Regions from separate parts of the Thalassotalea nanhaiensis genome, predicted to be linked through region 2. Evidence: predicted binding sites of a transcription regulator. Region 2 holds the regulator's gene; each other region holds the start of a gene.
What was found. Region 2 encodes FNR, which switches genes on or off when oxygen is low (the NO sensors DNR and NnrR bind a similar motif). Its sites were predicted from a motif close to TTGATCTAGATCAA; they were not measured.
Positions count from the first base shown of each region.

Region 1 (10,177 bases), 1.8 Mb from region 2:
ATGAAATAATCGTCATTACGATCATTGCATAAGCACCGTAAAACGCCATGTGACCATGGGCCGCGGTTATTTGTGAACCATGTGTGTAGTAGTTTACTGGAGATAAGGTATGTAAGAAGCCCCATACACCAGCCCCCAAGAATGCCATAACTGCAGTACCTAACGCCCATAAAGTAGCGGCTTTGTTAGGATGCTCGCGACGACGACGGTTAACCATATTAAAGGCGTACAATACCATAGCAAAGAACGGTAATGGTTCGATGGCTGAGAATATTGAACCTACCCATTGCCAGTACTCTGGAGTTGCTAACCAATAGAAGTGGTGACCTGTACCTAAGATACCTGAGATTAATGCCATGGCAATAATCACATATAACCATTTTTCAATAACTTCTCGGTCAACACCGGTAACTTTGATTAATACATAAGCTAGAATTGCACCCATGATTAATTCCCAAACACCTTCTACCCATAAATGAACTACGAACCACCAGAAGTATTTATCTAATGCCAAGTTAGTTGGATTGTAGAAAGCAAATAAGAAGAATACTGCTAAACCAATTAAACCGGTCATAAGCACCATGTTAATGGCTGTTTTGCGACCTTTTAATATCGTCATACCCAGGTTAAATAAGAAACCAAGACATACAACAACAATACCAAGCTTGGTAATGGTTGGCTGCTCTAGGAACTCACGCCCCATAGTCGGCCACAATTTATTAAGGGTAATATCAGCTAACGTAGAATACGGAACTAACAAGTAACCTAATATAGTTGCAACACCCGCTGCGGCAAAAACCCAAAATAAGATTATAGCCAGTTTCGGGCTATATAACTCAGTTTCAGCTTCTTCAGGAACTAAGTAATACGCTGATCCCATAAAGCCAAATAGCAGCCATACAATTAATAAGTTGGTATGTACCATGCGAGCTACGTTAAATGGAATTGCGCCAGCAAGGAAGTCACCTACAACATATTGTAAGCCCATTATTAGGCCAAATAAGATTTGCCCAACAAATAAGATTAAGGCGAAAACAAAATATGGTTTTGCAACAGCCTGTGATTGATATTTTAATGCATTCATCTGCCTTACCCTTCTATGTTTGGCGGCCAGCCGTTAACGTCCATTTCTGAGGTCCATTTTAAGAACTCAGCTAAATCTTCAATCTCTTGATCATTTAAATGGAAGTTAGGCATTTGACGACGACCAGGTATATTTAACGGTTGTGCTTTCATCCAACCACTGAAAAACATTTTAAAGCCGGCTTCGCCACCGCGACGTTGAAAAACATTACCAAGTTCTGGCGCAAAATATGCACCTTCACCCAGTAGGGAATGACAGCCAATACAATTATTCTCTTCCCAAAGGTGTTTACCACGCTCTACGGATTCGGTTATGTTTTGACGGTTGTCTCTTTTTGGCATTTCTTTTGTAGTATGAAAAGTTAAAGCAAGAAATATCAAAAGGAAGAAAACACTTCCGCCGTAATATATATTTCTCGCCATGCCTTTAGTAAAACTTTCTGACATGGGTTGCTCCCTTATAGTATTTAATAAAGCAAATACATCTTAAAACTCTATAGCGGGACAAATCTTGATAGAAATCAAACTAATGAATATTGTTGCAAAAATGTTTAAAAATACATTTATTTGTAAACAAAATTTTAATATTAAGGTGGATGAATTAGAAGATAGGTAGCTTTTTAACCATGCTACGAGCAAGGTTAAGCATACCAATTAACACAAAACCGGTATGCACAAGAATGAAATACAGCAACATTGCCATTAACTGAAATGGTGCTTCATCAGACAGTAAAATAAAGATTAAAGGGATAAAGACGACAAGCCCAACAACAACCGATAGTTGCACGGCACGATACAAGTGAACCCGTAACCAGGCGCGATGACTTTTGTATTTGAAGAACAGCCAAAGTAAGGCAATAAATGACAACCCTGGCAATATTAATAGATTAGCTAAAAATAGTGATTGGCAGGTTACGGCTAAATGTACGGATGATTTTGGATTTATTAACATAATGATCTCATACACTTAGACGTTATTTTAACTATAAACTTTAATAACCTGATAATACACTACGATTCATCAAAATATATTCTGGCAATATCCATTAACGCTTTAATTGTTTCTGGGTCATCTGATAATGGCTCTGCTAAACAAGATTTACAAACCTCTAACGGGTCCATGCCACTTGACATCATTTTGGCTGCATAAATCAATAAGCGGGTAGACACAACTTCATCTAAATCATTTTGTTCTAAGCGACGTAATGCTTGAGCAAGTTCAACTAAAGTAAAGGCTAAATGAGACTCAACGTTTGCTTCACTGATTAATATTTGCTGTTCTACTTCTTTTTCAGGATAGTCAAACCTTAACGCAACAAAGCGTTGTTTTGTACTAGGTTTCATGCCCTTTAATAAGTTTTGATAACCAGGGTTGTATGAAACAACCAGCATAAAATCAGGGTGTGCTTCTAGTAACTCCCCGGTTCGTTCTAGCGGTAAAATACGACGATTATCAGCTAACGGGTGCAATACAACAGTGGTATCTTTACGCGCTTCTACCACTTCATCAAGATAACAAATTCCCCCCTCACGAACAGCCCTTGTTAAGGGTCCATCTTGCCAATAAGTTCCATCTGCACCAATTAAGTGCCTGCCAACGAGATCTGCAGCAGTTAAGTCATCATGACAAGCAACCGTATAAAGCGGTTTATTCAATTTTTTTGCCATGTGCTCAATAAAGCGAGTTTTACCACAGCCCGTAGGACCTTTGATCAGAATTGGCAAATGATGTTGGTGAGCATACTCAAACAAAGACACTTCATTGTTTTGTTCTTTATAATACGGCACATCAATGGGGTCGGAAGTCAGTTTTAAATTTGTAGTACTCATAAAATCTCAATATGTAACTTACATATTGCATAAGTTACTCCTATGTTAACAGCGGTGCAATTGAGATAAGAGCTTAGTTGATTCAGATCAAGGTAAAAATAGGAAAGGATTGCCCAACCCCACAAAAAGGAGGCTGAGCTAATTTTTTGTGTTTAAACACAGTGAATTGTTTTATTAACGTACAACCATCATAGAAGCACTTTTTGGATTCGATAGTAAATCGGCAAATACTTGCCAACGCTTTTGTGCATCGTCACCACTTCTAAATTCAACATAATCTTTAACCAAGTCTTTACCTAGGTTGTAGTTGATTACATAGGCACGGTAGCGCTCAATAAAGCCAACACGTTGATTTGACTTATCTGCTGTACTTAACTCATATTTCATTAAGAATGCTGCTGCTTGCTGCTTATCAATTTGACCATCCAAATAACGCTTGGCTGCCACATTCCCTGCATAAGATAGTTTCCCTAAAATGCTCTCTACTTGATAGTAAGCTTCTGCTTTTTCAGGGTCTAAGCCCGCTAACGGAAATAATATCGCTTTTTCAAATGCCATACGCTCGCTATGACTATAAGCCACTTCAATGCCGTAGTTCGCGCTACCCTCAGCTAATAAAGAAAGCGGTGAGTACAATGGATAAACCGAATATTCCAACCAGCCTTTGCCATTAACCAAGTGTTTTTCCATTAATGAGTTAAACACGTGATGACCGGGGTAACCTTCGTGGCTAGCCAAATCTATTGCTCGGTCTATTTGAATTGGAAAATCAGTATTTACTTGAATTAAACTAAAACTGTTGCCTTTATACCAGTTGTAACCACTCCATGGTTTGTCGTTCACATATTCAATAGTAAAAGACTCTTCGGCTGGTAATTCAATATTTGCCTTAGTGCGCTTTTGTGACTCTTCAATCGCCGCAATAAACACTTTTCCAAGTTTATCTAATGGGATCACAAACTGATCTTTGAATGCTTTTAAGCGAGGGTTTAACTCTCCCTCACCGGGTAATAATTTATCTAGTTCAGCTAATGCTTTGTCAAAGTCTGCTTCGGTTAAGTTTGGCGATTGCGCATCATAAAGTGCCATAGACTCTTGATCAAAGCTAAATTTCTTGCCGTTTAATTGTTCAATAAATGCTTTAACAGAGCGAACCTGAACCACCAACATATCTTTACGAAGTTGCTCGCCGGCAATGGCGTTAGAATTATTTAGATCATCTTCCAATTGCACAGCAAAATTTAACAACTTATCTAAAGGTAACTTTTCAGCTTCTTCTTGCCACTCTTTAGGCCCGTAGTAGGCATCAATATAATAATTCTGATGCTTCCCCACATGCAGCGCTAACTTAACGTATCGTTCAGCCAGTTGATCCATACTTACTTCTACCTTAGTCGTTTCATCTTCAGAACCTGAATTTCCACCACATGAGAATAATGTAATAGTTAACAGCACTGCGATACATTTTTGAGCATTAATTAGAATTTTCATTCGCTTCTCCAGTTACGTTGGTTTGCGAGAGACCTGTAGAAATATTGGCATAATATTTCGCTAATTCAAGCATATCATCTTCATTTAATCGACTTACCATACCTTGCATAATCGAATCTTTTCGACGCCTGTACTTAAATGCTAACAGTTGCTTAAGTAAATATTCTTGATGTTGGCCAGCTAGGTTGGGGTAAATAGGCACAGGAGAATGCCCTGTTTTGCCATGACAAGGTGCACAAAAATCAATTTGGGTGTTCAACTTTTTTTGCTTTAATAATAATTGCTGCTCATCAAAATCAACTTCTTGTTCAGCAATATGAAGCATATCTGGGTTTGATGTTTTGGCTGCAATTTTATCTGATGGCTCTAGTTTAGTTGGCTCTGGCGGGTTAATTTCAACAGCATATGACAACATGCTAAAGGAGAAAAAAATAAAAAATTGGATTAATTTCATCATATAAAAAAGTTAAATTTAGGGCACAAAAAAAGCGCATTATATGCGCTTTTATATCTTAATATCACTTATTTGATGCTTGCGTAATATGCAGATAAGTTAGCGATATCAGCGTCAGTTAATGGCATAGCCATACCTGACATTACTGGGTCTTTACGAGTACCAGTTTTGAAGTCTTTAAGTTGCTTGGCAAGGTAAGCTTCTTTTTGACCCGCTAAGTTAGGGTACATTGGTACAGCTGAAATGCCTGTAGCACCGTGACAAGCAGCACACATGGCTGATTTTGCTTTTCCGGCTTCTGCGTCTGCAGCCATTGATGGGGCAGTCATAACTACTGTTGCAGCTAATGCTAGAGCTAATTTTTTCATAGATAAATACTCTTCTTATGTTAATAAACTTTATGTTAACTGGATTGATTATATGAAAAAAAGTTTACCCTGTCTGCGATTATTTTGAATAATAACTTGATATTGCTTAAATTATTTGCGTATTTGTTACACTATTCGATAAAATTGAATCAGAAAACCCATTGTAAATAAGTTGTTAACATTGAAATTTTCAAATACCTATCACCAATTAGGTGACAAATTTTATCAATCGGCGATGCCGGCACAAGTGTCTAAACCAAGCTTATTGTTTTGGAATGATACCCTTGCCGAGGATTTGTGCTTATCAACTTCATTTTGTCAGGATAAATCTGAACTTGCTCAATATTTTTCTGGTAATAAAATAATCGCTGGTGCAGAGCCCGTGGCACTTGCTTATTCAGGCCATCAATTTGGTCAGTTCAACCCTTATATGGGAGACGGCCGAGCTCATTTATTGGGTGAAGTAACCGACGTAAACAACATTCAACGAGACATACAACTGAAAGGCTCTGGGCAGACGCCCTATTCACGAAGAGGCGACGGCCTTTGTGCCATTGGCCCTGCGATTCGTGAGTTTATAATGAGTGAAGCTATGTTCGCATTAGGCGTGCCTACATCTCGTTGTTTAGCCGTTGTTGCTACAGGTGAAACCGTATATCGTGAATTGCCGAAACCCGGCGCAGTTGTTACTCGCGTAGCTGCCAGCCATATACGGGTAGGTACGTTCCAACATTTTGCTGCTAGAGGTGATGTCGATTCATTAGCCGCCTTAACTGAATATACAATTAATCGCCATTACCCAGATATAGACACTAAAGCTGACGGGTATATTTTAGAGTTTATAAAAGCCGTGTGTACCAAACAAATTGACGTTGTAGTGCAGTGGATGCGCGTTGGATTTATACATGGCGTAATGAATACTGATAATTGTGCTATTTCAGGAGAGACCATCGATTTTGGTCCTTGTGCTATGCTCGGCGCTTATCATCCCGGTACAGTATATAGCTCTATTGATAAAAATGGCCGTTATGCCTTTGCCAACCAACCTAATATAGCCCAATGGAATATGGCACGTTTTGCCGAAAGCTTAATTCCTCTTATTGATGAAGACAGTGAACAAGCGGTCAAATTATTAGAGCCTATTATTTTGCAGTTCGCTGAAGACTTTAATGATGCGTACTATACAATGCTCGCTAAAAAGCTTGGCGTGCCTGAACTATGCTTAATAGAAAAAGCGTTTATCAAAGAGTTTCTTGATATATTGCAAACTCAAGAGCTCGATTACACCCTTACATTTGTACAACTGACAGAGTCTTTAAGTGATAGTGAGCAGGCAGAATCTTTAAATGCTACGCTTGGCAAGTGGTATAACAAATGGCGAGATTTGTTGCAAAAAATTAGTATTGATAACGCTACAGCGCAGTCATTAATGCGTGAACAAAACCCTGTTGTAATCCCAAGAAATCATCATGTAGAAGCGATTTTAAATGAGTGTGAAACCAGCGGTGACTTAAGCTCAGCAGATCGGTTTTTACAGGTGTTAAGATCTCCTTATAAACAACAAATACATACCAGTGATTTTCAAGACTTACCTGAAGATGGTGACGTAAACTACCGTACGTTCTGTGGAACTTAATGGAAATACAATGCAACAAATAAAAACAGCCACATTAGATAACGACAATTTACTACTCATTGTTTTCACCAAACAGTGGGATCTAGATGATATTAATTTCCTTTCAGAGTGTGTATTCAAGCAATTACCCGATTATCAATTAAAAGAACGCGTTCAAGGCGCAGATCGAGAATATTTCCGCTTTACGTATAACAATGCATACCTAATATTGCACTTTGAAAGCTATAGTGAATCTTGTTGGATAGAACCTGAAGATCAACTTGAAAACCAACAGTTGATGAAAATTAGCTCATTATTAAATTCCTAAATTTGGAGCGTTAAATGAAATTTATTTTACTGTTATTAACATTGTCTTTAACCGCCTGTGTTTCAATTCAAGAAAAAAAGGAAGCGAATGTTACGCCACAATTAGCTGACAATTTAGATGAGGGAAATTACAAAGACGAAGATGACGATGTGGTTATTATGATGGGTAACTGCAAAGGATTAGAGAATAGCGATTATTGTGATTCTCTTAAAAAGAAAGAAGCAGATAATCAAAAACAACTTGATGAGTCACTTAAAAAGCACAGTAAAAAACAAGATAACAAGTAACCCGTTTCCTGAACTTGTTTCAGGATCTATAATCGGGAATAAAGTTATCTGTTTTCTTATACCGTGTCGCTCTAGTAATGACTCATAAATGACATTATCTATTAAAGTGGAATAACTTTACCAATGTACGGCAAGGGATTAAAAGGATCTGGTAATTCAGATCCCTAATTTATCTGGAAGCCCAAGTGTTAGAAGTTTTTACATAAAAAGTCGATCAATTGAAGTTTTATAAACAAATTCACCACCGGCCAGTAAAATATGCAAAGTATTATCATTATCAATGATAAAAGATTTAGAATATTTGAACTTAGGGAATTGCTTTAACAACTTAAAATCACTTGCCCTATATATGCCTAATGTTGTAACAATGACATTTTTATCCCCATCGATAATTTTTATTTCTTCATTCACATCTGAGTCTTTTCCATTATCAAATTCATGCAAAATTATTTCTGGATTTTCTCTATCCATAACCAAATGAAATGTTCCGATTAAACTCAGCTGACTATCATCTTCCAATCCTATTGGCAGAATAGGTCGATTATAAAATATTTCAGTTTTTTCTTCTGGAAGGAGAATATTTGTTGCAGCGTTCGGACTGTTAATCAGATCATAATAACCTAAGGATAAACCACTGTTTACAAAAAATATTTTGTTAATATCACTACTAGAAACTATTCCTTTAGTAAAATATGCGACATCTCCTAAATCTTTGTCTGCGAAGGTAGAAAATTCGGAGTTGTTTAGATTAAATATGGCTGATTTATCACTTCCAGGAATGACTATTGCGTTATTATTACAGCCTATTTCAGCATTTGTAAGTGGCTTGAAAATAGAATAGTAAGAATGCTTGTTAGTTAATGAAAAACTATTTTGGGCATTAAATTCATGCAAACCGCTATTTGATCCACTTGTTAGAATAAATAGTTTCTCATTAATAAAACATAAATCTTCGACCCAAACATAAGATTCTATGTTTAAGTTTTTGCTAACACTACCATCTAAGTTAAATACGTTCTTATTTCCATATCCCCAAATAGTATTTGTGCTTTGTGTATAAAATAATTTATTAGCACGTTCAGGCAATTCATAAATTACGTTATCGCCAATACCAATATAGTGATTACCACTTGTTCTTTGCCAATATGCCGTACCAAATGTTTCAGCAGTATACCTTAAGCCAACAACATCTTGATTTACGTCGTCCTTGTTAAAAGAAGTGTGAATAATGTTTGAGGTAACTGTATCATCTAAGTTGACACCAGAAGCGTTATCTAGCAATCCAATGTTGCCTCTTTTTAAGATTTTATTAAATACAACGGTTACATCAGTTACTTTTTCTAATGAATCTAATTGGTTTGCAGGAGTAATATCAATAGCCATCAGAGGGGTTTTATCATGCATGTGAGCCAACATTAAGTGATCAAAGCCGATGTAAAGCAAATCCCCTTCATAACCTAGAGTATAGTTTTGTTCTACTTGAGATTGATTAAAATAAAACTTACTACCTGAAGATTGTTCTTCCGCTTTGATAACGTCTTTGTTTAACGTAAGTTCGATATATCCATCTACAGTTTTGTCATGTGCAATGCTTTTATCGTAATCATAATCATATGTTCTACCTTGGCGACTAAATTGACCTATTACCCCCCACTGTTCATTTAAAAGCTGACTAATATAAGTCCCTTGAAAACTGATTGAATACTCTTCTCTTTCCTCACCCAAGTATGTTTGAACTTGTGCTAAATCTAAATTTGAAACACTTTCTTGTTTTAGTTTATTGGCTAGTTCATCGTAAACTTCAAGGTTAAAATTGCTAACTTTAATGTCTCGACCTTTTTCCTGAACAATAGCCAAATGGTACGTGTTTTCACTTTCTTGCCACACAGTGTTTGTACTAATAGAGAGTTCAAAACCAAATTTATTCAATTCATCTAATGATGTTCCAACACTAAAGTTATTAGATAAAAGCTTGTAACTATATGAAGATAGCGCATTTTTCTCGTGATATTTTTGGTAAATAAAACTCTCTCTGCTATGTACCTCGAACTCTAAGTTTATCAATCCTGAAAGAATTAACTCATCATTGCCAATATTTCTGAAGCAGTTTTGAAAGTCTAGTATTCCTGTAGTCACGCCATTAGAGGTAACTTTATCGGTAAAATTAACAACACCACCTTCTTTACAATGGCGGGTATTGACATTATCTGGGGAGTGAAAAAACCATAAAAGCTCTGCTTCAAGCAAGTCGACCATCGCAACAGGGCCTTCAACTAATGTTGTCGATATATTGACAATATCAACACTTAACTCTTCTGAAAATTTAAAATTTTCTATTTCGTTTTGATCATTTAGTTTTGTCCCTTTGTCAGAACCACCGCCTCCACATCCGCCAAGCATTAAAGAGATAAACAATATTATTATTTTTGAAAAGTTCATATTAGTATGGTCATGATTTAAATATTAGAAAATATTGCATGTACATATATTATTATCAATAGTTAAAATAATTTGTTCTGTTCAATTGATAATTAATAGATAATTAATAGATAGTTCATCGCTAATCATGATTAGAGGAGGGGCTATTGAATAGCCAGAATGGCTACCATTGGAACGATTTTAATTATTGTGTAGCATCAAGCGGCTACACTATCAAAATTAATAGACGTTAAGTTTTCAAAGTCTTAACGTCTAAAGTGATGCGTGTTTGATTAAGAGATT
Region 1 is NZ_CP134146.1:4,109,140-4,119,316, forward strand. It holds gene RI845_RS17855 (cbb3-type cytochrome c oxidase subunit I) at 1-1,084, opposite strand, end outside; gene RI845_RS17860 (c-type cytochrome) at 1,090-1,530, opposite strand; gene RI845_RS17865 (hypothetical protein) at 1,685-2,035, opposite strand; gene RI845_RS17870 (CbbQ/NirQ/NorQ/GpvN family protein) at 2,095-2,913, opposite strand; gene RI845_RS17875 (hypothetical protein) at 3,088-4,404, opposite strand; gene RI845_RS17880 (c-type cytochrome) at 4,388-4,861, opposite strand; gene RI845_RS17885 (c-type cytochrome) at 4,927-5,226, opposite strand; gene RI845_RS17890 (protein adenylyltransferase SelO) at 5,408-6,862, shown strand; gene RI845_RS17895 (DUF3630 family protein) at 6,873-7,169, shown strand; gene RI845_RS17900 (hypothetical protein) at 7,184-7,456, shown strand; gene RI845_RS17905 (hypothetical protein) at 7,655-9,895, opposite strand.
Region 1: RI845_RS17870 (CbbQ/NirQ/NorQ/GpvN family protein) is a predicted target of FNR. The motif match lies at 2,991-3,004, and genes of this name have one in related genera.

Region 2 (10,177 bases):
CCGAACAGCGCAATAAACAACAATCGAAAGCGTTTGTTCGTCGTCTTGGCGTATCCGGTATTTTAACCATGCAGGTCATGATGATTGCCTTCGGTTTGTATTTTGGCGCATTTAGTGACTTAGCAGAGCATAATTTGGCCTATTTACGTGGGACGAGCTTTGTTCTCACCCTACCCATTGTTACCTTCGGCGCATTTCCATTTTACACGGGAGCCATTTCAGCATTAAAAGCCCGTCGGTTATCAATGGATGTTCCGGTGTCTATTGCAATTATACTGGCGTTTTGTGCCAGTACTTGGGCAACATTCACACGCTCAGGTGAAGTGTACTTTGAGTCGTTAGCAATGTTCACTTTTTTATTGCTGATCGGTAAATATCTAGAGTTTAGAGCGCGGGCAAAAGCTGCAGAGGTATCAGCTAACCTGTTGAAGCTTATGCCATTAACCGCAACAAAACTTGTTATTGTTGATCAACAAGAGCAAGAACAGGTGGTCAGTGCCAAGCAATTAGAGTTAAACGATATAGTCATTGTTAAACCCGGTGAAACTATTCCAGGAGATGGAATAATTTTATCAGGTAAGTCTAGTGTCAACGAAGCCATGCTTACCGGTGAACATTCCCCTGTGCAAAAAGCTAAAGGGTCTACAGTATTTGCCGGTACGGTAAACAGTGATGGCAATTTAACCATAGAAATTGTTAAAACTAATTCTGATAGTTTCCTTACCAATTTGATCCGCCTAAGTGAATCAGCACAAGCTCATAAACCAGCCATCGCGAAACTCTCCGACCGTATTGCACAATACTTTGTCGCATTAATATTGTTAACCGCAATAGGTACATCGATTTATTGGACGATGCACTCTCCAGAAGAGGCGTTTTGGATAACACTTTCAGTATTAGTTGCTACATGTCCTTGTGCCCTGTCACTGGCCACCCCAACCGCGTTAACGTGTGGCACAATCAGATTAAACAAAGACGGCATCATGATCAAAAATGCCCACGTGTTAGAAACTATGCCTAAAATAGACTGTATAGCTTTTGATAAAACAGGCACGTTAACCAACGGCGAATTTGCCATTACAGATATTGTTTTACTTAACAAACAATATGACCGAGACAGTATCTTAGCAATAGCTGCAGCATTAGAAGCACATTCTGAACATCCATTAGCGAAAGCATTTAATGAATATCGAAACCACGATGTCAATGTAAAAGATGTTGAAGTGGTTCCCGGTTGCGGCGTTAAAGGCTCTAAAGATGGTCACCAAATATGCATTGGTAAAGTGAGCTGGATTGAACAATTTACACCTATAGATGACAGCCATCATAAGGCACAATGTTTATTAACGGTAGATAACATTCTAATAGCAACGTTTTATATGCAAGATACATTACGAGTTAATACCAAAACAGTCATAAATGACATGCGTTTAGCAAACATTGAAACACTGTTGATCAGTGGTGATAATAAAGCTGGGGTTGATGCGTTTAATCAACAGGTACAACTTGATCAATCCTTTGATACATGTAGTGCCAATGACAAACTAACCATATTGGCTGATAAACAAGAAGCAGGTAAGACTGTAGCTATGGTTGGCGACGGGGTAAATGACTCCCCTGTTTTCGCACAAGCCCATGTATCTATTGCAATGGGGAGCGGTACGGAAATAGCCAAAAGTGGTGCCGATGTTATTTTATTGAATAATCATTTATCAAGCTTATTAAGACTTAAACACATAGCCACTAAAACGTCTAATATTGTAAAGCAAAATTTTGGTTGGGCATTTGCTTACAACGCTATTATTTTACCACTGGCTGTTTGTGGTTTTATCACCCCTTATATGGCAGTATTAGGAATGTCAGCAAGTTCAATAATTGTTGTCACTAATTCATTAAGATTATTAAAGTAGTGATTCTATGAGCGTTATTTACATCCTTATTCCTATTGCCATCATTTTTACAGCGATAGCTATTTATTTATTTTTTTGGGCAGTAAAAACAGAACAGTTTGACGATCTAGAAAAACAGGGAATGAGTATTTTATTTGATGATGAACCTACAACTGATAAAACAAAACCTACCAAAAGCGAAACAACTAAATCGAACGATGAACACACCCCAAGTAACACTGATCAGTAACTACTTATGGAATTAGATTTTTTATCTGCGTTTCTAATTGGTATTGCTGGCGCAGGACACTGTGTTGCCATGTGTGGCGGCATAACAACAATGCTAACAGCGTCAATCGAAGACAAATCAAAAGCCAATATCAGTCTTATCTTAGCCTACAATTTTGGCCGAATTAGCGCTTATACTTTTGCTGGAGCCATTGCTGGTTTAACGGGTTCCCTCGCTGCTAAATCGCTAGGCTTTCCTATTTTATGGTTAAAGGTTATTGCCGCGTTATTTGTTATATTTTTAGGGCTTTATATCGCAAAATGGTCGTTCGCTTTAGCAAAAGTAGAAAATATAGGCAAAATGTTATGGAGGTATCTACAGCCTCTGAGTAAGAAATTTATACCCGTTACCAATATAAAGCAGTCATTAATGTTAGGAGTGGTTTGGGGTTGGCTACCATGTGGATTAGTTTATTCGACCCTTACTTGGTCCATCGCCAGTGCGTCTTGGTACAACGGTGCATTAATCATGTTTGCATTTGGTTTAGGAACACTGCCAGCTTTACTTACCCTGTCATCTGGCTTTAAATTTGTAACTAAAACGTTACAATCTGTTTTAATTCGTAAATTAACAGCAATTTTACTGATTATTTACGGTACATTTTCGTTATATATTGCCCTAAATCAAATATTTTAGTACTCTTCATCCAACAGAATTAAGATGTAGATTGTAAAGAAATATGCCTCAAATAATACCCATTGCAAATAATATTAAATGTCAGAACTGTAGTATCAGTGAACTATGTTTACCATTTAGTTTAAATGAAACAGAACTGAATTTACTTGACGATATTATTCAACGTAAAAAGCCAGTGCAAAAAAACACCCAAATTTTTAAAGCAGGTGAAGAATTGCATACCCTTTATGCTATTCGCTCGGGCACGTTCAAAACATTTATTATTTCTGAACAAGGTGAAGAACAAATTACCGGGTTTCATTTGGCCGGTGATTTAATGGGTTTTGATGCTCTTTCAGATAAAAGCCATCCTAGCTTCGCTAAGGCATTAGAGACGTCAATGGTGTGTGAAATACCGTTTGAAGTACTTGATACCCTTTCAAGCAAAATTCCTAAACTTAAAGCTCAGATGATGAGCTTAATGAGTTCAGAAATACAATGTAGCAGTGAAATGTTACTGCTATTAAACCGTAAAAATGCGGAAGAAAAATTAGCAACATTCCTTGCTAACTACGGACGTAGGTTAGGAAGTCGTCATTTATCTTCGGTTGAATTTAACTTACCGATGACCCGAAGTGAAATAGGAAATTATATTGGTTTAACCATTGAAACAATTTCTCGTTTAATGACTCGCTTTCAAAAGGAAGGTTTGATCAAAGTAGAGAATAAATTCATTACCATATTAGACAAAGATGGCTTATTTGAATTAGCCGGTTATAGCAAATAAACAAATTTCCAACTCTACTTGCCGCGTTGATTTATATTTGATTTAAATCAACGCGTTAATAAACTTTTCACAATTCCCCATAAATATTCAATAACATATTTGTAACAATCGCCAGTTCATATTAAGCTTATATCAGCTTAATAATATTTATATTGGTGAACGTATGGAAAGTTATCAGAATATATTAGTCGTTATCGATCCAACAACTGAAGAGCAAAAAGCACTGGCAAGAGCATGTATTTTAGCCAAAAGTTCAGGTGCTAAGGTCACTGCGTTTTTATCTATTTATGACTTTTCCTATGAAATGACTACCATGCTGTCCGGTGAAGAGCGTGAAGCAATGCGTGAAACTGTGGTTAAGGGTAGAGCCAATTGGTTAACTGATCTGATAGAAGACTTTGATTGTGACATCCAAACTAAAGTGGTGTGGCATAACCGCCCATTTGAAGCAATTCTTGATGAAGTAAAAGACAATGGCTTTGATGTTGTTATTAAAAGCACCCATGAGCACCCCACTTTACAATCCGTAATATTTACCCCGACCGACTGGCACTTGATTCGTAAATGCTGGGTACCATTATTATTAGTAAAAGAACACGCGTGGCCTGATAATGGTCATATTTTAGCAGCAGTGAATGCCGGTAGTGAAGAAGAAGAGCACCAGTCATTAAACAACAAGATTTCTGAAGAGGCTATCAACCTGGCTAAACTGATTAATGCTGATGTACATTTTGTTAATTCTTACCCTGGCACCCCGATAAACATCGCCATAGAAATTCCAGAATTTGATGCCAATGAATACAATGATGCGATGAAACAACATCATGTGGATGTCATGAAAGAGCATGCTGATAAATTTGGCATGAAGGAGGAATTTCTTCATGTAGAAGAAGGGTTACCTGAAGATGTCATTGAAAAAGTTGCAACACAAATAGACGCAGAATTGGTGATCTTAGGGACTATTGGCCGTACAGGCTTGTCGGCAGTACTTATTGGTAATACTGCGGAACACGTGATTGACCGTTTAAACTGTGATTTATTAGCTTTAAAACCTGACGGCTATCAATCGCCATTTCTAAAATAAAATTAAATTGATTGATTTACTGCTTATAAAGCATTAATCGCTAATTTATTAAAGCTTTTAACTTATGTATAATGCGCGCCTTAAAGTAAACTATACGGTGCGCAACATGTCATTACAGACCCCGAATACTCCATCAAACGTTACTGACGTTAAAATTGCAAAGCAACAGCAAGCAAAACTTGAGAAACGTTTTCGTCATCATGTGGGTAAAGCAATAAGCGATTACAACATGATAGAAAATGGTGACAAGATCATGGTGTGTTTATCTGGCGGTGCCGATAGTTATACCATGCTGGATATATTACTCAAACTTAAAGCCTCTGCACCAATCCATTTTGATATCGTAGCGGTTAATTTAGATCAAAAACAACCGGGCTTTCCAGAGCATATATTACCAACATATCTTAAAGAGTTAGGTGTTGAATACCATATAATCGAAGAAGACACCTATTCTATTGTTATGGATAAAATTCCAGAAGGGAAAACCACCTGCAGCCTTTGTTCACGCTTACGCAGAGGGATTTTATACAGCACTGCAAAGCGTTTAAAGGTTACTAAAATAGCATTGGGTCATCACCGTGATGATATGATTGAAACACTTTTACTGAACATGTTTTTTAATGGTAAAACCAAAACCATGCCTGCAAAGCTTGTATCAGATAATGGCGAACATGTAGTAATTCGACCACTTGCTTATTGTAAAGAAAAAGAAATAAAACAGTACTCCGGATTAAAACAGTTTCCAATTATTCCATGTAACTTATGTGGCAGTCAGCCAAACTTGCAAAGACAGAATGTTAAAGCCATGCTGAAAGACTGGGATATTAAATTTCCAGGACGTGCCGAATCTATTTTCACCGCATTACAAAATGTCGTACCTTCTCATTTAGCAGATCATCAATTATTCGACTTTAAGAATGTTGATTTAAATACAGGTGTTGTAAATGGCGGCGACATTGCTTTTGATAAAGAAGAAATAACACCCGCAACGAGTTTTGTTCAGCCTAAGTTTGAGCAAGGTGACCTTGTAAATTTTACAGAAATTAAATAACCCAATTACTTTTAAATTCGTTTTTTTTGATTTTAACTGCTATCTATTAGTAATAAATATAAAAAATAACAATACGTTAGACAAAATATACTGAGGAAAACTTGCATGTTTGAAAAATTATTTAAGCTTGTAGAACATGGTACAAATACAAAACGTGAAATCATGGCTGGTTTCACCACATTCTTAACCATGGGTTACATCATCTTTGTTAATCCTAGCATGCTGGCAATGACAGGTATGGATCATGGAGCAGTATTTGTTGCTACGTGTTTAGCTGCGGCTATTGGTTGTTTCATAATGGGCTTTTATGCCAACTATCCTATCGCATTAGCACCTGGTATGGGATTAAACGCATTCTTTACGTTTACTGTGGTTATGGAGCTTGGATACACTTGGAATGTTGCCTTAGGGGGCGTATTCATCTCAGGGGTGATTTTTACCATATTAAGTATATTTAAAGTTCGAGAATGGATTATAAACTCGATCCCCCATGCACTAAGGTTTGGTATTGCCGCAGGTATCGGTATGTTTTTGGCGTTAATTGCGTTAAAGAATTCAGGAATTATTGTCGCAAGCCCTGCAACGTTAGTTACATTAGGTGATATTACTTCATTCGGTCCGATGATGGCTGTATTAGGCTTGTTTCTTATCGTTGGCTTAGTTAGCTTGAACGTTAATGGAGCAGTAATGATCGCAATTCTTGTGATCACTACCCTTGGCCTTATGTTTGGCGATGTAACCTATTCGGGTATCATGTCAATGCCACCTTCACTTGCGCCGACTCTAGCTCAACTAGATATATCAGGTGCATTGGAAGTTGGTATGATCAGCGTTATTTTCGCGTTTTTGTTTGTCGACTTATTTGATACCTCAGGCACACTAATTGCCGTAGCCCATCGAGGTAACTTGCTCGATGACGACGGTAACCTGCCACGCTTGAAAAAAGCCTTGTTAGCTGACTCAACAGCGACAATTGCAGGTTCTATGTTAGGGACATCGACAACGACGAGTTATGTTGAAAGTACAGCTGGTGTTGCAGCAGGTGGTCGAACAGGCTTAACGGCGGTAACGGTAGGCGTATTATTTATAGCAGCCCTATTCTTCTCGCCATTAGCTGGAATGATCCCAGCCTACGCAACAGCAGGTGCTTTATTCTTTGTTGGCGTATTAATGCTTGGCGGTTTGGTCCATGTAAAATGGGATGATTTAATGGATGCCGTACCTGTCGCTGTTATCTTGATCACGATGCCACTAACATTCTCAATCGCTGACGGAATTGCCTTCGGTTTCATCAGTTACGCTGCGGTTCGAGTATTCAGTGGCCGCTTTTCCGACATTAACCCGAGTGTTTGGTTTTTAGCTGCATTGTTTGTTGCTAAATTTGCCTTCATGTAATTCTATTTAGGCAAGCATAAGGCCTGTTTAAAAGGGTCTGCTTGCCGCCATTAAATTATTTAAAATAATCATAAATTTCAGGGAAAATAATGAATAATACAGTTAAAACCTTGTCTTCTGCATTAATCGCAGCAGCTTCTTTAGTTACGTTTAACGCCCAAGCAGAAATATTTTGGAGCGATAATTCGATCTCTTTATTAAAAAATCTTAGTGAATATGAAGTAGATACAAATGATGACGTAACTGTTATTACTTTAGAACACGCATCAGGACACAACTGGGGCGATTTATTCTTTTTTGCTGACCGTTTGGACTTTAAAGAAGATTCAAGCCACCCAGAAACCAAAGAAACATATGCAGAGCTATCACCACGTTTAAGTCTTAGCTATGTTACTGGCTCAAAAATGGAATTTGGCATCGTTTCAGATGTATTCATAGCAACAACGTGGGAACACGATACTTATGAAAACGAATTCTTTTCACAAAGTTTCGATAACTATCTTGTTGGTGTTGGTGCCGACTTAACAGTGCCAGGGTTTGCTTTTTTCAATGTAAATGTATATCAAGCTAATAATGAAAACATTGACAACGACACGCAACTAACCGTTGTTTGGGGCCTGCCGTTTAGTCTTGGTAGTGCAGACTTTATGTTTGATGGTTATATTGACTGGTCATCAGCAGAGGAAACTCATGCCGCTGATTTTCACTTTAATCCACAATTACGCTTAGATGTTGGTAAATACTTTGGTGTACCAAAGAAATTTGAAGCAGGATTTGAATATTCGTACTGGGTAAATAAATTTGGCCTTACCTTTCCTGATACAGAATCTGTATTTAGTGCGATGATTAAAGTTCACCTTTAACAGTAACCTGTCCACAAATAAAAAACACCACTAATTTGTGGTGTTTTTTTTGTATTTAAACTAAGAAATTAATCGTCTTTGATCCATGGTGAAATTACCGTTGGTGGTAAATCAAAACTAATGGCCTTTTCAGTAGAATGATTATCTTGATCAATGGCTAACTTGCATTTCTCTTGTTCACACACTAATGAAGATTTAAGCGCTCCGTCGACATAAGACATACTGTCTGGTCGGCTTAATTCAATATGTAAGCCATTTACGTTAGGCATCATAAACCAGAGGAACGAGCCAAACTCGTCAACCAATTCTTGCATCTGCTTGGTAATTAACGCTAATTCACTATAAGTAAAATCTGTTTTGGTTTTATCTTTAACCTGCATTTGCATTTGCAAAATACAATTTTGGTATTCATCTTTTAGTTTAACCCTTAGCAACGCAAACTTGTCGTACAGTTCACGCGATAAAGGTACAAGAAGTTGACCATCTTCAGCTATTTGAATTGCTGCCGGTTCTTTGCCTTGTGCAAGCATAGTTGCATCTACCAGTTCACAACGGGTTCTTTTATAAGAGTCGACCAGGTAAAAACCCATGGTAATGTGATCTAGCTTATTCTCTTTAATCAAATCCAATCGCTGGTAAAAGCCTTTATATTCAAGATCTACTGCTTGGCTGGCAAAAGCAGTTAGCGATAGGACGCCCACTGCGATGCATTTCTTAATTGAACTGAGTTTGTTTGAACTTTGTTTCATTTAATTTTTTACTCAAATTTACGCTTTAATGTATTTATGGTTATGACGCAGCATAGTATTTATTTCGACAATATAATCCATGCCACGCTCTGAATAAGGTAATAAACCGGTGGCCAGCACATCAGGACGAAGTTCGACGCCATTATCTCTTAACTGACCTCTTATTGTCCTGAACAAATCATATGCAGGGTTAGTATTAATATTGTGAAAATAATGATTTACCATTTGCTCAAGATCATCAAATGCCGCTACTTCATGATTTAACCCTGAGTCTCTACCTCTTGGTACCAATCCACAGTCCTTCTTAAAACACCACATGCCAAAAAAGTTTAACCCTATTCGGGCAAACCGAGAGCTGCCCCAAGCAGATTCATTCGCAGCTTGTACTAATACTAGCTCTCTTGGAATTTGATCTATTCTCAACAATAACTGTTCAACAATTACTGTCGATGAAGAGGTATTTTTTAACTTGTACTTTTTAGCGTATTTCGCTAAAACTTTGTGCTGTTTTTTGGTTAACTCTTGCTGTTCATTTAATACCAAAGAAATTGCAATAATTTTTGCTCGTCGCTTGGCAAGCTTAGTGTTTTCAGCATCGATTGCCGGTTTTAAAAAATCAAAGAATTGTTGTTTGCGTGTGGGTATATCTTTAATTGAGATAAAATCAGGCAGTTGCACGTCGTGTAAAGGTTTTTCAATGACAACTTGTTTGCTCGATTCTGTTTTCGGTCTATTTTCTATTGTATGTTCACTGATAAGTACTTCTGTTTCACTAATAAAAATAAACGGAAATAATGCCATCATAAAGATGACTATGAGTAATACACCTTTGATTGTATTATGCTTTTTTCTATTTGGACTAACCATTATAAGATCCTTCTTATACTACTACTGTAATCATATTACGCTGAAAAGAACATGTCTTGTTCACCAGGTTTGCCAATGACTTGCATTCGTACGCCAAAAATTTCGCGGTATAAAATACCTTTAATATTGTAATACAGTGGCGCAAGAAACCCCATGGCGACAAAAAATATTACCAATGCTATAAGTGGTGGAAAACCGATAAAACCGGGTAATAATGTCAACATAGCAGCCAACAGTAATATGCTGTATATCTGCAATAATTTAAACCATTGGAACCTAGTTGCTTTTAACGACAATACAATAGCTGTCATTGGCGACATATTTTTTTCAACAATAAGTGGAATTGTAAGTGACAAAGCCACTGCAAGGTATATGCCCGGTAAAATCAAATAAAAGCCTAAGGAGGTAATGCTCGCGATAATAAGGGCTGTAATTGCGGTATAGGCGCTACGTTTTAAAAATGAAAAAACAAAAGCCGTGCGAGTTTTTATGCCAACAGCATGAGAAATCCCCATCATCTCAATGCCTGCAATAAAAGGCCATAACAACACCGTAATGATTAAATTAATCGCCACTTGCGACTGATTG
Region 2 is NZ_CP134146.1:2,321,633-2,331,809, forward strand. It holds gene RI845_RS10185 (heavy metal translocating P-type ATPase) at 1-1,910, shown strand, start outside; gene ccoS (cbb3-type cytochrome oxidase assembly protein CcoS) at 1,918-2,139, shown strand; gene RI845_RS10195 (sulfite exporter TauE/SafE family protein) at 2,146-2,814, shown strand; gene fnr (fumarate/nitrate reduction transcriptional regulator Fnr) at 2,858-3,580, shown strand; gene uspE (universal stress protein UspE) at 3,744-4,664, shown strand; gene ttcA (tRNA 2-thiocytidine(32) synthetase TtcA) at 4,771-5,715, shown strand; gene RI845_RS10215 (NCS2 family permease) at 5,821-7,110, shown strand; gene RI845_RS10220 (outer membrane protein OmpK) at 7,200-7,973, shown strand; gene RI845_RS10225 (DUF2987 domain-containing protein) at 8,042-8,722, opposite strand; gene RI845_RS10230 (glucosaminidase domain-containing protein) at 8,741-9,589, opposite strand; gene RI845_RS10235 (hypothetical protein) at 9,625-10,177, opposite strand, start outside.

Region 3 (10,177 bases), 1.4 Mb from region 2:
GCTCTACTTTTAACGATGTTGTTTTTCCAACAAAACCATCATTCCACATAAAACCACCACTAGGAAAGGTAATGTGTACTTTATTTTCATCACCTGTTACTGGGTTGATATGTGGCGCTTGTCCGGTTTCTAAAACACCTGAAATTGAAACGGTAGACTTATAATCTTGTGGATCCATTTCAATATCGCTGATTATCGGTCCGTCAAATTCAGAAAACAATGTTGCGATAGCTTCAACTGGCATACCGCCTGCTTGGCCTGAGAAAATCGTCGCTAACGCTGTTACTTGCTCTTCACTTGCGGCTCTATCAATAAATAGTGCGCCTTTACCGTCGCCATCATGCATGGCTTTTGGCCACATAGCGACAAATACAGCTTTTAAACCAGACAGATCTAAATCGTTAAAATGACCTTTTATTACCTGCCAACCTAAAATGGCATCACAGCCGCCATTCGCACTGCTCGGAAAGCCGCCAAATTGGCATCCACATCCATGACTACAGCTACAACTTTCAATCTGGTGCATGGATAATGCCCAAGAATTTTCATCAGACATAATAAACTCCTTTGTAAAAGTGGATTAAGTATAGTTCACTTTTACAAATTATTATTTTATCCGTCATAGTCACTTTTTCGACTTAAAACCAATATTATAAGTCGCTTCATTGTTCATTATGGCTGCTTAAAGGTTAATTACTTTGCGGTAATATAGATAACTTTCACACCTTGATTTATTTGGCTTGGCGAATGTACAGCGACATTGCTAAATGAAGTTGAGTCCTTCCTATAGGCGTCAATGAATTTTGCCGTTCGTGTCGAGCTAAAAGAGTAAGCAAAGTCAGCTATATTTTGTTCATTACACTTAAGGTGATCTGCAATTACTTGATAAGTAAAGCCATGATGTTTTACTAATCTCATATAACGAAGTAGGTTGTTTTCGGCTGCAGCAATACATATTTTAGTATTTGGATCTTTGTCAGTAGCAACAAATTTATATTGGCTTGCTAAAGTTACAGGTGTGGCTCCAATTAATAGAGCTAAAATCGACAATTTGGTAAACGTCATAATACCCTCCTTTACCTATTGTAAAAAATACACTGGCTTAGCAGGTGCAGAGAATAACCAAAGCACTGAAGCTAAGGGGTAGCTAAAGTATAGTAAAAAATTGTGCTTTTAAGATTTCCCTGTAGCTTAAGAGTTTTCATTGAGTTAAATTAGGTTTATTAAATGGTTGTATTTACTATTATTTTAAGAGCTGAACGATGAAAAAAAATCTTATTATGTTGGTTACGCTATTGTTGTCATTCAATAGTTTTGCGGGCAAAGAAAACTTTACCAAAGGGCCTGTGTTTAAAAACTATGGTGAAAATGTTGCAATTAAAGGTGCGTTAATTCATCCAGAAAAACAAACATTTAAAGTAGTATTTGATATTGCCAATATTAATGAAAATGGGGGCGTTAACGGTAATTTTAATACGGTAGCTCGATTTATAAATATGCATGTTCGAGCAGGAGTCCCGTTAGAAAATATTGATGTGGCTATGGTGGTGCACGGAAAAGCTGGATTTGATTTAATGACAAACGCAGCCTATAAAAACAAATTTGATCAAGATAATGTTAGTGCTGAATTAGTAAGTTTGTTGCTTGCTGCAGATGTTAAAATATACCTTTGCGGACAGTCGGCAAGTTATTTAGGTGTTGATAAGGTTGATTTAATACCTAGTGTTGAAATGGCGTTATCGGCAATGACGGCTAACGCTTTGCTGCAACAACAACGGTATACTCTAAACCCATTTTAATTCGTTTTGAAAGTTATTCTATCTAACTACGATTAATTTTAATTACTACTCAGTAATTAAAATTAATCAGCACAGGGGGAGTATTATCAGGAGGCTAAAATAGTAACACTATTTAAGCAGTTCATGGCCCTCAGGCAGTTGCTTTTGAATCCATAATGCGAGTTTATGTTTCATACTTAGCAAGTCTTCTTTATCTTCAGGGAGAGGGTGAACCAATTTGTCCTGCACTAATAATCGATATAGTGCTTCAACCTTTTCTTTTGCTGCATCAGTTGCACCAAAGCTTTTAAAACCTCTATTTACTGCGTACTTTTCACCTACACTTAGGGCTATTTTTAATAAAGCCTGTTCATTTTTCATCTTTTTCATACGCGTTCCAAATAAGGGAGAATGTTATACCAATTGGTATTACTGTAAAAATTCACTGCGGGTCGCAGGATTAGTTTTAAAACAACCACTTAGGGCTGTTGTCGTGGTACTAGAGTTTGAGTCCATTACGCCACGAGCTTTCACACAATAATGCACGGCATTGATGGTTACCGCAACATGTTCTGTGTCTAGTAGTGCTTTTAATGAGATCAAAATTTGCTGTGTTAAGCGCTCTTGTACTTGTGGTCGTTGGCCAAAGAAACGAACAAGTCGATTAATTTTAGACAAGCCGATAATTTTCTTTTTAGGAATGTAGGCAACTTTTGCCATACCATCAATCGTGACAAAATGATGTTCACACGTACTTGTCAGGTTAATGTCTTTAACCATGATCATTTCGTCATTAGCCATTTTATTTTCAATGACCGTAATTTTTGGAAAGTTGCTGTAATCTAAGCCCGAGAAAATTTCTTGCACATACATTTTAGCAATGCGATGGGGCGTTTCTTGTAAGCTGTCATCGGTTAAATCTAACCCCAAGGTATCACATATATCAGTAAATGATTGTTTGATTTTTTGATACTTTTCATCATTACTGAGCTTGTCCGTAATCTGCATCGGAGTTTCTAAACCAGCATCAATTAATGCCTTTTGTACAATTTTAGCTGCTGGACTGCTCGCTTTATTGCTACTAATGCTGGCGAGTGTTTTTGCTTGCATGCTATTCATAATAATTTTCTCAATAATTTACATCAGCCATTATGGTGTTAGGCTAAGTGTCTGCCGCCGTCTAAGTGTAGTGTATGACCAGTTATATACCTACTCTTTAGTAGGTATTGTACTGCTTCAACACCCTCCATTTCACCAGGGGCAATTTGCATTAACGACTTCTTTAAGGTTTTTTCTTTATAGCTGTCACTATCATCAATGTTAAACATTAATAGTGACGGTGCAATCGAGTTTACTTTTACTTTTGGCGCTAAAAGAGCAGAAAAAGAAAGCGTTAGGTTAGCCAATGCCGCTTTACTTGCCGCGTAAGCTATGTGCTTTTTACTACCTTTATCTACTACGTAATCAGTTAAGTGAATTACATTAGCTGCACGATTCGTTTCTTGATGAAAACGCTCTAATAATGGCTGAAACGCAAGGTTTAGTTGATAAGGTGTTTGCACATGAATTTGCATCATGGCTTTCATTATTAACGAAGGGGGCGTCTCGGTGTTTTCAGCGAGCCAATCGGAAGCATTATGTACAATTGCGCTTAATGAAGAACAATGATTTTTAACGTACTGGCTAAACGCGGCAATTCCTTCATCAGAGGAAAAATCTGCTTGGACACAAGTGATGCCAAGGTTTTTCAGCTCGACTAGTGATGCTCGTTCAGTACGATAGGTTATTATTACCGGCGTTAATTTACTGTGTAATGCTTTTGCTAACGCTAAACCTAAACGTTGGCTACCACCTGTAATAATTATTGCATGATCTATCATCGTTTATTGACGCTTGGCACTTAATGTAAGAGAAACAGAGTCAGCAAAACGAAGCGCATGCGGTTTCTCTACGGTAACTTTTGCATAGGTAACCAGCTTGGAAGTCATGGCTATTTCTAATAAATCTGATGTTAGTTTTTCGAGCAATTTAAAGTTGCCACTTTCGACATGACTGATCATCTTTTTTGTGATCGTTTTATAGTTTAATGCCTGAGCTGCCTCATCGGTAGTACAAGCATTACCTGCTGGATAACGAATTTGCGCATTAATAACAATATCTTGCTGTTTACTTATTTCTTCAGGGTTAAAACCAATATAAGTACGTAAACGTAAATTGATGATATCAATAGTTGCATCATCCATAATCAATGTATTGGTATTATTTTGTATATTTTGAACCGAGCTCATACTTATCTCTAACAACGCTTTTATTTAGTATAACAACTTGTAGAAACAATTAAATGGTAAGGCGAACGAAAACAAGAGTAGAAAGATTAAAACTCTACTCTTATCAATCGTGTGGGAGTTGATTTATACAGTATTCATTCCTGCAATTTGATGCCAATAACCATTCGAATGGTTTTTTGGTAATTGCTCAAATATAGGGTGCTGCTGTTTGGCAATAAAGTTATCTAATATGCTAAACGTATCTTCTGCTTGCGGGCTAATACGGATAATGTCTATCAAGTTTTTCATACTTTCTATGTCATTACTTAAGTTATAACAATCGCCTGACATTGTTTGAATGCCGTTTAGCACAAACAGTTGCTTATCTTCCTGGCTATCGGCAATTCGGCCGCTTGGGTAATTGATACAACAAAGCTGGCAGTCATCTTTGCTTTTATTTTCACTTCTTGCGGTGAAGCAACGAGCCGAGTAGGCGAGAGGTAAATGGCCATAACATTGAGTTTCTACCTCAAATTTGTCTCGCAACCCTTGGTCTTCTAATTCACCCAAGGTTTGCTTTATCCAATCCCTACCCAGTTCCACCGGCGTCACCCAACGTTGCATTCCCATGCTAATTAGTCGTTTCAAAGCGGGAGCATTATAGGCATTTATTGCTTGACCACACACAAATTCAACATTGTTTTGGCGGCAAAACTCAATTGCACCAACATCATTGGCTTCAATAATAAATTCTCCGTTATCACAGTATTTTTTTAGAATTGAAACCTCAGATGGTGCTTCTAACAATGCCATGGTAGACAGTACTATTTGTTTGTTTGAATTTGCCAGATCTATGGCGAGCTCCAACCAGTCTTTTTGGCGAAGTTCACGCCGTTTGGAGCAAACAGTTTCACCAAGGTAAATAATATCGGCATTTGAACATGCTGCTTGTTGATAAAACTCTTCTACTTGTGCTTTGGGCCAATAAAATTGATTTGCGCCTAATGAATATTTCATTAACTTTCCTCTATTGCCAATTACGGTGATAAGCACCGAGCGTTGTTTGTGAACCTTCAGAAATATTACCAAGCTCACTCATCCAAGCAGGATCCGCTTTATAGTTATCAGGATCTTTTTTGTAGGAGTCGATGGCTTGTCGCCATAACCGCGTTACGGTGGCCACATATGCTGGACTGCGTTGTCGTCCTTCAATTTTTACTGAAGCAATATTGGCTTTGGCAAGCTCTGGAATTAAATCGATTGTATTTAAGCTCGTTGGCTCTTCCAGGGCATGATAAATATTATCATTAACTTTAAATCGGCCTTTGCACAGAGTAGGGTAGCCGGCATTTTCATCGTCTCTATAGCGATCAATTAATACATCATTAAGTCGTGACTCCAAACCCGTGTCGGTTTGTTTCCAGTCTACATATTTTGCCGGAGAGCAAGCACCTACTGTATTTGGGCTTTCTCCGGTTAAATAGGAAGATAAATAACAGCGCCCCTCGGCCATAATGCATAAGCTACCAAAAGCAAACACTTCAAGTTCAATGTCGGTTTGCCTAGAGAGTTGCTTAACTTGCTGAAGTGATAATACTCGAGGTAAAACAACTCGATGAATATTGAAGTTATTACGGTAAAAATCGATAGCCGCTTTATTGGTGGCTGAAGCTTGTACTGAAAGATGAATTTCGGCATCAGGGTATTTATCTGCGGCGTAATCAAGCACCGCCATATCAGCAATAATTAATGCTTTTGCACCAATGTCTACGGCTTTGTCTACTGTATATTGCCATGATTTAAACTCACCAGGTTTGGCAAAGGTATTAATAGCAATATGTAAGTCTTTATTTTGTTGGTTGATTAAATTGGCCGCTTGTAAAATGCGTTTATCGTTAAAATTAAGTCCGGCAAAATGACGGGCATTAGTTTCATTATTCATGCCAATAAATATTGCATCAGCGCCATGCTCCAGCGCTGTTTTTACTGCAGGCAGACTACCTGCCGGGCAAAGTAATTCCATGGTTAAGATCATACTCTTAGTTATTATTATGCCAGATTATTTTATCTTTTTAGCAAGGCAGATATTTGATATGGATTAAATAAAAGATATTTTTAATTTGTTATCGTTGAATTATTAAAATTTACCGCAAGAGTCGTTATGAATTTACCTAGCAAACTGTCAGTAATCCTGCCTAAAATAGCTCATATATCAAGCCATATCGTACCTGAATCTATTCAAAATAAAGTTATCGAGGTTGCACTTAACAATGTGTTAAAAGAGCAACTCATTGATGGTGAATTAGACTTTCTTGAACAAGTGTTTTTAGAAATCAAAGTTACTGATCTTAATAAGTCTTGGTTTTTTAGTGTTGAAGATGAAAAAATATTGGTGAGTCACGCTAGCATCACCACACAAAGTAGTGACGTTGTGATCAGCGGTGAGTTTAACTCCTTCGTGCTATTAGCATCACAAACGATTGATCCAGACACTTTGTTTTTTAAAAGAAAGTTGCTGATAGAAGGTGATGTTGAATTAGGTTTAGCCGTTAAAAACTTGCTTGATCGGGTTGAGCTTAGCCAACTGCCAGAGTTAATAACTAAACCAATTAATGCCTATGCGCAGATACTGTAATTGTTAATCGTCGCACCTGCTTTTCCGCTTTATAAACAAAAATGTTGGCAACGGAGTATTCTTCTGTATAATAGATTTTTCATTTAGACGTCTATACATCTAAATTGACGAATTAATAACATTATATTTATAGGTAAAGCCAATGCGCTTATTTGACATTTTAGGGGTTCTTTACGAACCAATTAACAGCCTTGATAACCATGATCATTTGTTAACTTATATTGAACCTGAGTTAAACGAAGATGGCACGTGTCCAATCTATAAAGTTGCTGGTAACACCTATGACTTAATGCAGTATGTTGATAGCGAAGAGCAAAAAGCAAATTTGCTGGATCTACTCGCTCGTTTAAATCGTTTAGTACGCTGGATCCACATTAAAAGTGATGTTCTTTGGTTTGGTATATACCTTCGCCATGGTGACAAACTGGTTAAGTACGTATACAACGGCGAAATGAGTAAAGCTGAATTTGAGATCTCAGAGGAGCATTTGGAAAAATCAATTAATACCCGCGTGATCATGGAAAAGCAGCAATATTATATTCCTGATGTCGATACCCACGTAGGTCCATATTATCGTTGTGATGCAAAAGTGAAATCAGAACTATGTTGTCCGATATTTGGCCCTGATGGAGATGTGATAGGAATTTTTGATTCTGAAGATCATCGTAAACATTTCTTCGACGACAAAATTGATTTCATTGGCAATAAAGTAAAGCGTGCCATTGAAATATTCTTAGAAGATCATCCTTATATGACCCACTCTAAAGAGTTCGATATCAATGAAGATGACTACTCTAAAGAGATAAAAGCCAACTAATTATTATCTGCCGCAGTTATCTGAAAAGGTTGCTCAATTGTTGTTAGCAGTGGCGTAACTAAGTCAATGTCTTTGCTAAACCATTCGTTAATCGAATTTTTCGGCACCAATAGCGGCATTCTGCTGTGGTATTGGCCGCATTGCTCAGTTGGTTTAGTGGTTAAGGTGACTAATAGCGGTGTGTCAGAGTCTTTGGCTTGGTAATATATCCCGGCCATTAACAATGGCGTTTGTTGATCATCAACAAACTGATATTTTTGTTTTTTGCCTTGCTCGTCTGTTTTCCACTCAAACCAACTAGAAAATGGAATAACACAGCGTCTATGTTTAAACGCCTGCTTAAATGTTGGTTTTTCAGTAATGCTTTCCGCTTGACCATTAATTAATAATTTATTTGCCCATGCGGGCTTTATTCCCCATAGTGCATCTTGCTGACACAGATTATCTTCTGTTTGTATTATGGTGCTTACTGTCTGACTAGGACATAAATCGTTGTTTTCTACACAGGTAAATGGGCTGAGCAAATTGCTTGTAACCCAAGTTTCAACCTGTTGTTTATTTACTGAGAATCGTCCACACATAATTGCATACCTAAATTTATTAAGCCGAGTTCAGGTTATTTAGCTATAGGTAAGGTAAGTATAAACCTTACACCAGTATTATCAGCTAAGTTTTCAGCAATTATAGTACCCTTATGATGATCGCTGATCAGTTTACAAATATATAAGCCAATGCCTAAATGAGGCTGTTTTTTCTGCTCTTCATTACGAACTGACACCATGGCATCAAAAATATTCGCCTGCATCTTTTGAGGTAACAAAGCGCCTTTATTTTCTACCGTTAACATCACCTGTTTTTTGCTATTGTCTAATGCCAAATTAACGTTAATATCATCACCATTGTCACTAAATTCAACCGCATTTGATATTAGCTTGTCGAACAGTTGCGCGATATGCTCGTCACAGCCATTAATAAATATGGGTTTGTTGGTGATGTTAATATCGAAGTTTTGTTGTTGATAAATTTGTTGATAGCTTTGACCGCAACCTTCAACTAACGCAGCAAGATCAAATTTTTCGCTTTCAGATGTTGCCAATGCCTGCTCTAAATGTGTCGCCTCACTCATTGCCATTAACATTGAATTCAAACGGTTAATGCCATCTTTAGCACGTTTCATATATACCTTACTGTCATGGGGCAAGTGCTGATTTTCCATCATTTCAAGCGATGATCGCACAACTGAAATTGGGGTTTTCAGCTCATGCGACAAACGTGACGACATATTTTGCAAATAATTATTGTACTGGCTTAGTTGGCTTATTATGTTGGTAAAGCTTTTTGATAAATCACCAATCTCATCATTTATTTTTGTACTGGGTAAATTCGCTTTTATTTTGCCTTGTTCATCAACAACGGCATCGGTTTGATTGCGTAATTTTCTAATTCTATATGAAAGCCTTAGGGTATATAGAAACAATGCAGCAACGGATAAATAAATGAAAATACTGGTCAGTAATATCCCTTCAACCGCTTTATTACGAATACTGCGAATACCATGAGTTGTTTCTTCAACAATTACTGCGCCCTTTATTTGATTATCAACATAAATTGGGTGAGCAGCAGACAGAATTACTGCTTTATTGTCATTGGTAGTCCACCATAAAGAGGTTAGCTTTCCGGTATTTATTGCGGTTTGAACATGACGGTTCTTATGACGACGATTTTCAAATTGCTCAATGGTAAATGTCTTTGGCGGCTTAGTTAAAAAGTATTGGTAAAAAGGGTTTATGATCAAGTTTCTTATTTGACTGAACCATGTATCCTGCTCCAGGTAAAAATTATTATCTGACCAATCTCCTGCGGCATTTTGAATATCGCCATGTTCAGTTAAAAGCTGCTGATGCTTATCTACGACTCGAATTTTTGAATGACTGCGGCCCATAGCTTTTATAATACTTTCAATTTGAGGCGAGGGTACCGTAAGAGTACCTAAATCATTTGAGTTTTGAGTATCGGCAGTACCAATGACTACTTTTTCAATTGGCTGGGCGAAAGAGTCAATGTCGGTAATACTAAAACCAACCTTTTCTCCCAGTAATGATTTTTTAATTCGAAGCTCAACAATGTAACCGTCTTTTGTTAATTGCCATTGACCCTGTATTGCCGTCTCATTTTCTGGATGCGTTTCAGAGCCTGCTGGCGGCATTTTGAATGCGCTGATCCAGCCTACGCCATGGTTACTGATAACATAGCGAGAAAACTCTTGGTTTTGATCGAGTGTGGCTATTTCAATATGATCATTTTCAACAACCGATAACGCATTGCTCGGTCGAAAGAGCACACTATCGTCAGATACTTTTAGTAATGCGTATACATAGTCTTTATATCGACCTATTTGAGAACTAAAGTTTAAACTAACCTCAGCTTCGCTGAACGTCGAGTTTATTTGGTTTAAGTGGTTGTAATAGTTGATGCTTTTTGTGTTGGCATGTTCTAGCCAATCATTATCAAGCCCGTCCAGTTTAATTGCTTTAGTAATTTCACTTGGAAAAAAATCTTTACCTTTCACCAATGCATCTTTATAGCTTGCCTGAGTATTAAATAAATTTTCCCGTTCATGCAGTGCGGTTGCCAATGCTTTGGCATTGTTCATTAAGGTTTGCTCTTGGCCTTTGCGCAA
Region 3 is NZ_CP134146.1:944,418-954,594, forward strand. It holds gene RI845_RS04270 (DUF1326 domain-containing protein) at 1-556, opposite strand, end outside; gene RI845_RS04275 (DUF3718 domain-containing protein) at 694-1,065, opposite strand; gene RI845_RS04280 (DsrE family protein) at 1,263-1,799, shown strand; gene RI845_RS04285 (DUF5062 family protein) at 1,908-2,168, opposite strand; gene folE (GTP cyclohydrolase I FolE) at 2,208-2,888, opposite strand; gene folM (dihydromonapterin reductase) at 2,936-3,658, opposite strand; gene folX (dihydroneopterin triphosphate 2'-epimerase) at 3,662-4,021, opposite strand; gene RI845_RS04305 (U32 family peptidase) at 4,190-5,062, opposite strand; gene ubiU (ubiquinone anaerobic biosynthesis protein UbiU) at 5,073-6,068, opposite strand; gene ubiT (ubiquinone anaerobic biosynthesis accessory factor UbiT) at 6,207-6,680, shown strand; gene RI845_RS04320 (GAF domain-containing protein) at 6,823-7,497, shown strand; gene RI845_RS04325 (SOS response-associated peptidase) at 7,494-8,078, opposite strand; gene pdsS (proteobacterial dedicated sortase system histidine kinase) at 8,114-10,177, opposite strand, start outside.
Region 3: ubiU (ubiquinone anaerobic biosynthesis protein UbiU) is a predicted target of FNR. The motif match lies at 6,134-6,147, and genes of this name have one in related genera.